One region of the Actinomadura sp. 3N407 genome, then DNA from elsewhere that is predicted to be linked to it. Evidence: riboswitches for the same ligand, from Rfam matches in the RefSeq annotation. Region 1 holds a riboswitch; the other holds the start of a gene.
What was found. A riboswitch is a leader RNA that binds a small molecule or an ion and turns the genes downstream of it on or off. The one in region 1 is predicted to bind cyclic di-AMP.
Positions count from the first base shown of each region.

Region 1 (4,187 bases):
GGGTGCACCTCATCGTGGACGGCTACAACGTCACCAAGACCGGGTACGGGGAGCTGCCGCTGGCGGACCAGCGCAGCCGGCTGCTGTCGGGGCTCGGCGGGCTGGCGGCGCAGACCCGCGCGGAGGTGACGTGCGTGTTCGACGGCGCGGAGCTGGACGCGCCGGTGGCCATCGCGGCGCCGCGCGGCGTCCGGGTGCTGTTCAGCCGTCCCGGTCAGACCGCCGACGAGCTGATCGGCGAGCTGGTCCGGGCGGAGCCGCAGGGCCGCGCGGTGGTGGTGGTCTCGTCCGACCGTGAGGTGGCCGACGCGGCGCGGCGCGCCAACGCCCGGCCCTGCCCGTCCACGCTGCTGCTGCGCCGCCTCGGCCGTTCCTAGCCCGGCTGCGCGGCGGCCGCGGTCGGGCCGCCGTCAGGCCGCGGTCTCAAGGCCGCCATGAGGCACGCCTCGCGCTCCGTGATCTTACCGACACGGATAGCGCATCATTTCGATTGAAGGCGACTAAAGAGTGATGAACCGGTTGTGACGGTTGTTGCGTATCGCTAATGTCATCCGCTGACGTCGTGGACGAGAGGGGCGAAACCGACCGTGGCCAATGATCTCATCGGGGAAGCAGCGCATGAGCGCGACCGGCGAGGAGGTTCGGCCAAGAGAGGCGCCTCCCGTCGCCTGGCGGCCGTCGCGTGCCTCACGCTGACGGTCTCCCTCGCGTCTCCTCCGGTGGTGGCGCACGCCGACCCTCAGCCGACCAGAGCACAGGTCCAGAAGAAACTCGACAAGCTCGCCGAGGAAATGGGCCAGAAGGTCGAGAAGTTCAACCAGCTCAACGAGAAGCTCAAGATCGCCAAGAAGAAGTACACGATCGCGAGCAAGTCGAGCAAGGAGGAGCAGGCGGCCTTCGAGGAGCAGCGCTCCAAGATCGCCCAGATGGCGGCCGCCGCCTACAAGAACGGCGACACGAACAACGTCACCGGCTTCGTCGGCACCAACGACCCGCAGGCGATCCTGGACCAGGCGGCCGTCTTCTCGCACCTGTCGCAGGAGCGCAGCTCCCAGCTGACCCAGTTCCTGGCGACCGCCCAGCGGCTCCGCCGCGAGGAGGCGCAGGCCAAGGCCTCCTACGAGGACGTGCAGGCCAAGACCAAGGAGCTGCGGGAGCAGAAGAAGAAGCTCGACAAGGAGGTCGCCAAGCAGAAGGCCCTGCTGCGGCGGCTCGGCGGCGGAACCTCGTCGGGCGGCTCGGGCAGCGTCGGCGGCACCTACAACGGCCCGGCCAGCGGCTCGGCCCGCACCGCGCTCAACTTCGCCTACGCCCAGCTCGGCAAGCCGTACCAGTACGGCGCCGAAGGCCCGAACTCCTACGACTGCTCCGGCCTGACCATGAAGGCGTGGGCGGCGGCGGGCGTGAGCATCACCCGCACCACCCACTCCCAGTACGCCGCCACCAAGCGGGTGTCCAAGAGCAACCTGCAGCCCGGCGACCTGGTGTTCTTCAGCGGCCTCGGGCACATGGGCATGTACGTGGGCGGCGGCAAGATGATCCACGCCCCGCGCACCGGGAAGAACGTGGAGGTCGTGACCATCACCTCCGGCTACTATCTGAACAACTACTACGGCGCCGGGCGCCCCTGACGCCCCGCCCCGGAGCGCCCGCGACGGGCGTGACGGAGCTCTTTCGACAACGGACCGGGCTTGACCTGGTCCGTTGTTGATTTTGGGGGGGTTTGCCATCTGTTGGGGCTTTGGTACGTTGTCACCACTCACGGCGCCCTCCAGACGCCGTGGTCCCGAGGCGCTCACCAGGCGCCACGGCCCCACGCGGCACATCCAGCTGCCGCGTGACGGCGGCGCGAGCCACGTGCCGCTCCCCCCGGCGGCACGATCCACGCGCCGCCTCCGGCACCCGACGGGTGCCGCAAACGGTCTCCAGCAGACCCGGCCGGCCCCGGCCCCACCGTGCGCACGCCCGCAGCGTGCATGGCGCTGAGAGCGCTGCCACGGCGGATTCCACGGGTCAGGCCCAGGACGGTCCCCGCAAACGGGCCGCCGTCCGCACGCACAACATCAGGCGCCGCTCTTTCGCACGCGGGAGACAGGTCCCGCGCACGGGCCCCATCACGCCCCCAGGATCGCAGCGGCAGCGCCGAATCCGCCGACGCGCGGAACCGGGGACCCACATCCGCCGGAGTCCAGGGACCGTCCCTGGACGGGCATTCCGGCACCCGGGGTGAATCGGTGCGTCTCTCCCCGCCGAACGGTGAGAGCCCGCCGTAGGGCCACTTCCACGCCCGAACCCGTCAGCTAACCCGGTAGGCGTCTGGAAGACGAAGGAGTGAAAACCGCAGCGTTACCTGGGCGTGGCCGCCCTCGTGCGGCCACGCCCGCTTTCCCCCTTCACTCCGTGCGGGCGCCCTCGCCCGGCGGAGCCCCCCATCCGAACCGGCGTGCCCGCCCCCGGGCCGCCACCGCCGAGTCCGTGGTTCACCGCGCCCAGACGCGCGGAGAACGCGGAGCCGGGGACCCACTGTGTCCTTCGGGGTGAATCGGCCCGCCCAGCGGGCCGTAGGGCGGCTTCCACGCCCGAACCCGTCAGCTAACCCGGTAGGCGGCATGGAAGTCAGGAGATCCCCCATGCCAGGCGCGCATCGCAAGAAGTCACCGGGCAAGCACCGCAAACCCGGCACTCTCGCCCTCACGTGGCGGACGACCGGCGGCGTGATCGTCGGCGCCGCCGTTCTCGGCACCGCCGCGGCCACCGCACAGGCGTCGGTCCTGCCGTTCGCCTCCGCTCCCACCCACGCCACCGCGGCCGGTCCGGCCGCCGGCGACGACGCGGGCAAGTCCAAGTCCGGCTCCAAGTCCTCGTCCAAGGACAGGTCCGATTCCAAGGACGAGAACCGGGACGAGCCCGCGGACGGCGGCAAGGAAGCCGAGCGTCCCGAAAGGGACGAGCCGGAGTCCGACGCCCCGAAGCAGCCGTCCGAGGACTCGCGGCCCACCGCCGACGAGGCCATCGAGCTCGCCAGGTCGCAGGTGGGCATCGCGGAGGACGGCAGCGGCGCGACCAAGTTCAACCAGTGGTACGTGGAGAACTCCCGTGCCGACGAGACCGTCGCGCGCGACGGCGGCTCCGTCCAGGCGTACGACGACGCCGCCTGGTGCGACATGTTCATCTCGTGGGTGGGCGACCAGCTCGGGTTCACCGAGCAGATCGGCAGCGACGCCTGGACCATCGCCCACGCCAAATGGTTCCGGGACCAGGGCCGCTGGGGCACCGAGCCGAAGCCGGGCGCGATCGTCTTCTACGCCTGGAACGGCGGCAAGGACATCGACGACATCGTCCACGTCGGCATGGTGACCAAGAAGATCGACGACGGCACCATCGAGGCGGTCGAGGGCAACACCGACAACGCCGTCCGGGTCAGGCAGCGCTCGACCGGCTCCGTCGTCGGCTACGGCTACCCCGAGTACAAGTCCTGACGTCCCTTCCCCCTCCCCCGGCTGCATAGGATCACGCGCATGGAGGACGGTCCCGGTCAGGCCGGACACGGCGGCCCCGTCACGCGCCGCAGGGCACTCGCCCTGGGCGCGGGCGGGGCCGCCGTGCTGCTGGGCACCGGCGCGGGACTCCTCGGCACGCGGTCCGGCGACGACGGGACGCCGCCCGCCCGCGCGACCAAAGCCGCCGGAACGTTCCGGCCCGCGGACGCCGTCACCGTCCTCGCCAACCGCGCGCGGGCGGTGCAGGACGGAGACCGGACGGCCTTCCTCGCGACGGTGGCCTCCGCGCCCGCCGCGTTCCAGGACGCCCAGTCCCGCTTGTACGGCAATCTCCGCGAGCTCCCGCTGGCCGGCTGGGAGGAACGCGCAGTCGTCACCCAGGCGACGGACGACGAGAAGGGTGTCGCGGTCGTCCGCGTGGAAGTGCGCTCCAGGTTGCGGGGCTTCGACCGGGGTGACGTCGTCCGCACCCGCTACCTGACGCTCGCCCCTCGCTCCGGCATCTGGACGATCGTCGGCGACGGGTCGTCGCATGGATTCGCGGACGACGCCGCCATCTGGGACGGCGGCCCCCTGACGGTGGTCAAGGGCCGCGCGAGCCTCGTCATCGGCGACACCGCGGCCACCGGGGCCCTCCGCCTGGAAGAGATCGCGGAACGCCTGGACGCGGCCGTCCCGGTCGTCACC
Region 1 is NZ_JBQQBP010000006.1:384,907-389,093, forward strand. It holds gene ACTWPP_RS18240 (NYN domain-containing protein) at 1-377, shown strand, start outside; gene ACTWPP_RS18245 (NlpC/P60 family protein) at 723-1,631, shown strand; cyclic di-AMP (ydaO/yuaA leader) riboswitch at 2,131-2,330, shown strand; cyclic di-AMP (ydaO/yuaA leader) riboswitch at 2,477-2,622, shown strand; gene ACTWPP_RS18250 (CHAP domain-containing protein) at 2,631-3,479, shown strand; gene ACTWPP_RS18255 (hypothetical protein) at 3,519-4,187, shown strand, end outside.

Region 2 (4,187 bases), on a different contig from region 1:
GCCGCCCGGGACGTCCAGCGGCGCCCCCCGCCGGTCGCGTCCAGCGCGGTGATCTCCTCGCGGCCGAAGACGACCACCGGGCCGGTGGCCGCCAGGTCCCCGCTCGGGAGCCTGTCGAAGTCGACCTCATGCCTCCACAGCTCCTCGCCCGTCCTGGAACGGACCGCGCTGATCTCCCTGCTCTCGTTCAGGGTCAGATACGTCACGTCGCCTCCGCCCACCGCGGAGGAGCCTCCGTCGCGCTTCCACAGCACCTTGCCCGTGCGCGAATCCAGCGCGTGGACGATTCCGGTGCCGTCGTCCCCGTTCTTCTCGCTCCCGTTCGCCAGCAGCACCCCACCGGCGGTGGCGAGGCTCAGGAAATCCTCGCTCACCCGGCGCGTCCACCTCGAACGTCCCTCGGGCGGCGGTCCCTCCGGCGCGCCGGCGCGCCGCGCCCCGGGCGGTCGCGAGCCGTCGCTCCGGTCGCGGGTCCTCCGCCACGCGAACGTCCCGAGAGCGCCCGCCGTCAGGACGCCCGCGCCCACCCCGGCCAGGATCGTCCGGCGGGTGACGTCCTCCGCCGGGGGCGCCGTGCCCTGGACGGCACCGTCCGGATCCTCCGTCGGCGCCTGCCCGGCCGCGGAGTCCCGGTCCGCCGCGTCGCCGGCCGGGGGCCGCGTCAGCGTCTCGGCCTCGGCGGTGCGGCGGTCGATCTCCTCCGCGATCCCCGGCGGCAGCCACCGGGCCCCCAGCAGGGACGGCTCGTCCCGACCCGGCGGTCCCAGCAGTTCCAGCACGGCGGCGGCGGACGGACGCAGCCCGGGGTCGACGTGCAGGCACGCCCCGATCAGCGCGAGCAGCCAGGGTTCGGTGATCGCGTCCAGGTCCGCGTGCGCCGTCATCGCCCGCAGGTCACGCGACCGCGCCGGCCCGGACCCGAACGGCTCCGCCCCGGTCGCCGCGTACGCCAGCATCGCGCCCAGGGAGAACACGTCGGCCGCCGGCCCGACCTTCTCCCCGCGGACCTGCTCGGGCGCCATGAACCCGGGCGTGCCGATGGGCGCGCCCACGCGGGTGATGGCCGTCGCGTCCTCCGGCCGGGCGATGCCGAAGTCGATCACCCGGGGCCCGCCGGCGGTCAGCATCACGTTGCCCGGCTTCAGGTCGCGGTGCACCACGCCGGTGCGGTGGATGTCCGCGAGCGCCTCGGCCAGCCCGGCCGCCAGCGGCCGGACGGCGTCCGGCGGCAGCGGGCCGAACCGGCCGACGGCCTCGCGCAGCGACAGCCCCGGCAGGTAGGCGGTGACCAGCCACGGCGCGGCCGCGTCCGGGTCGGCGTCCAGCACCGGCGCGGTGAACACCCCCGACACCCGGCGGGCGGCGTCCACCTCGCGGCGGAACCGGGCCGCGTATCTGGGCTCCCCCGCCATCGACCGCCTGATGACCTTGACGGCGATCGGCCGGCCGGCCCCCGACCGTCCCAGGTAGACGACCCCCATCCCGCCCGCGCCGAGCCTGCCGAGCAGCCGGTACGGACCCACCCGGTGCGGATCACCACGCCGAAGCGGCTCCACCGCCGTCCTCCTCCTGCCGCCGGACTCACCGTCGACCATCGTCCGGGATCGCGTACCGGGACCGGTCCCGGCGTGACGGAAGTGTAATCACGGCGTGAGTTCCAGCGATCACGGTGGGCCAGACGGACGCGCGGCGAGGACCGGCCGCGTGATCCGGCCGCGCCCGCTGCACATCAGCGCCTTCGAGCGCGTCAGCGAGACCAGCGGCCCCGGCTCCCGTGCCGTCCTGTGGTTGCGGAGCCCCGGCCGCCCCGGCGCCGCACCCGCGGGGCACGGCTTCCGAGTCACGGTGGACGAGACGTTCGCGCACATCGCCGCCCTGGGCGACCGGATCGAGGGCGTGACGGTCAGAGGCGACGAGCCGCTCCGGCAGCGCCGCGCCGTCCTCCGGCTGCTGGCCCGCGTCCGGGAGGAGACCTCCCTGTCGGTCATCCTGCTCACCGGTTACGGCTGGGACGAGATCGTGCGGATGCCGGGCGCCACGGCACTGCGCGACCGGGTCGACGTACTCCTGGCGGGCCGCCCCCCGGAGCACGGAGCGCACGGGTCACCCGCACGCACCATGCACCTGTTCACCGCCCGCTACTCGGCCGCCGACCTCGATGCCGTCTAGCCGCCACCGCGCGCAGGTCTCGGTCGATGACGTCCCTCTCACCGTCCGACCTGCGGCATTGCTGATTTTGTGGGTGTTTGCATTCTCTTGAGCCTTTGGTAGGTTCTGTCCGAATTCGGCGCCCGCCATGCGCCGTGGCCATCGACCAGTGCGTCCGTCTCATCCTCAGCCCGCGGCTCGGGATGAAGGCGGCGACGCCGAGTCCGCGATCGCGCGGAGCCGGGGAACCAGCGCGAGTGACGTCCAGGCCGGCCGGCCTGTGCCGCCTCGCAGGGGTGAATCGACGCCTTCTCGCCATGTTCGGGAAGGGTCGTAGGGCGACTTCCACGTCCGAATCCGTCAGCTAACCCGGTAGGCGACATGGAAGGAGCAGATGCCGTGACAGGCAGGCACGTCAAGAAGAACGGATACCCCCCACCCGTATTGGGCGTCGTCCTCGCCGGTGCCCTTGTCGGCTCCCTCGCCCTCATGCCGGGGGGCGGAGACTCCGAGAACCCCGGCAGGCCCGCCTCCGCGAAGGTCTCGGCGGACCGCGGCGAACGACCGGATTCCCGACGAGCCGAGGACGCGCCGAGCGAGCCGCCGGCCGACTGCGAGCCCTCGGAGGCCACGGACCACGGGTACCCCAACGGCCGGATCCCGGTCGACGAGCTCTGCCCGCTGCCACAGCGGGACGAGTTCCTGCGAGCCGACGCCGCGGTGGCGTTCTACAAGCTCAACGCGGCCTACCAGGAGCGCTTCGGCCACGAGATGTGCGTGCGGAGCTCCTATCGCAGCTACGAGAAGCAGCAGGAGCTGTACGAGACCATGCCGGCGGGCATGGCCGCGCGACCGGGCAACAGCAAGCACGGGAACGGCATCGCCCTCGACTTGTGCGACGGCGTCCAGGACGCCGATTCACCCCAGTTCGAGTGGATGGAAGACAACTCCGAGAAGTACGGCTGGATCCACCCGGCCTGGGCCTACAGCAACCCGTACGAACCGTGGCACTGGGAGTTCGACGGCGGCCAGGACGACTAGCGACCCGCACGGCGGCTGGGCCCGAGCAGACGGCTCGGGCCCGCGGCGGCGGCCGGTGGGCTCGTGTCCTCGCCACCGGAGTCGACGGCCAGGTCGGCGAACGGCAGCGGGCAGCCCTGTTCCCCGGCGCATGCGACCAGATCGTCGCACCCGGCGTCCAGGGCTTGGCGCAACGTGCCCGCGATGGTGCGCAGATCGACGATTCTGGATTCGACCTCGGCGAGTTTGGCGCTCACCCGCGTCCGCAACCCGGAATCGGCGCGGCGGTGCCGGTGCGTCCCGGCGTCCAGCAGTTCGGCGACCTCCTCCAGGGTGAACCCGAGCCGCTGCGCGGTCTTGATCACCCGCAGCAGCGTCACCGCCTCGGCCGGATACACCCGGTGCCCACCCGCCGTCCGCTCGGGCTCGGCGAGCAGGCCCCGGCGCTCGTAGTACCGGAGCGTCTGGAGATTCACCCCGGCCGCCGCCGCGACCTGCCCGCTGCGCAACCCGCCGGCGACGGCGGGCCCGGTCACGCCCGGCTCCCCTGGCCCGCCAGCTCCGCCGCGCGGGCGGCCAGGGCGTCCAGCACCTCGACGTGCGGGCCGGCGACGCTCACCTCCAGGGTCAGCGCGCCGCCGGCCGCCGTCAGGGCGAAGGTGAAGAACGAGCAGCAGCCGGTCTCGCGCACCGCCAGCCCGGCCGCCCGGGCGGCCACATCCGGCTCGGAACGCAACACCAGCTCGACGCGTCCCGGCCCCGCACGCCGCACCTCGGTCACCGCCTCGCCGAACAGCGCGTCGAACTCGGCCTCCCTCAACGGCCGCTCGGCCGTCGGCAGGGTGCACGCCCGCGGCGCCCACCCCGCATCGCCCGGCCCGGACCGTACCTGTTCCAGTTCCATACCTCGAAGGTAAGCCTGTACCCCGGTACCGGATGCAACCCCCCATCGAATGTGGGTACCGGCGGCCGGTCAATGGGCGGCCGTCTACTCGGCGGGCAGGGGGCAGTACAGGTCG
Region 2 is NZ_JBQQBP010000019.1:99,263-103,449, reverse strand. It holds gene ACTWPP_RS36170 (protein kinase domain-containing protein) at 1-1,556, opposite strand, end outside; gene ACTWPP_RS36165 (4Fe-4S cluster-binding domain-containing protein) at 1,705-2,169, shown strand; cyclic di-AMP (ydaO/yuaA leader) riboswitch at 2,355-2,541, shown strand; gene ACTWPP_RS36160 (M15 family metallopeptidase) at 2,548-3,189, shown strand; gene ACTWPP_RS36155 (MerR family transcriptional regulator) at 3,186-3,704, opposite strand; gene ACTWPP_RS36150 (hypothetical protein) at 3,701-4,072, opposite strand; gene ACTWPP_RS36145 (VOC family protein) at 4,157-4,187, opposite strand, start outside.
Region 2: another riboswitch for cyclic di-AMP. It lies ahead of ACTWPP_RS36160 (M15 family metallopeptidase); the one in region 1 lies ahead of ACTWPP_RS18250 (CHAP domain-containing protein).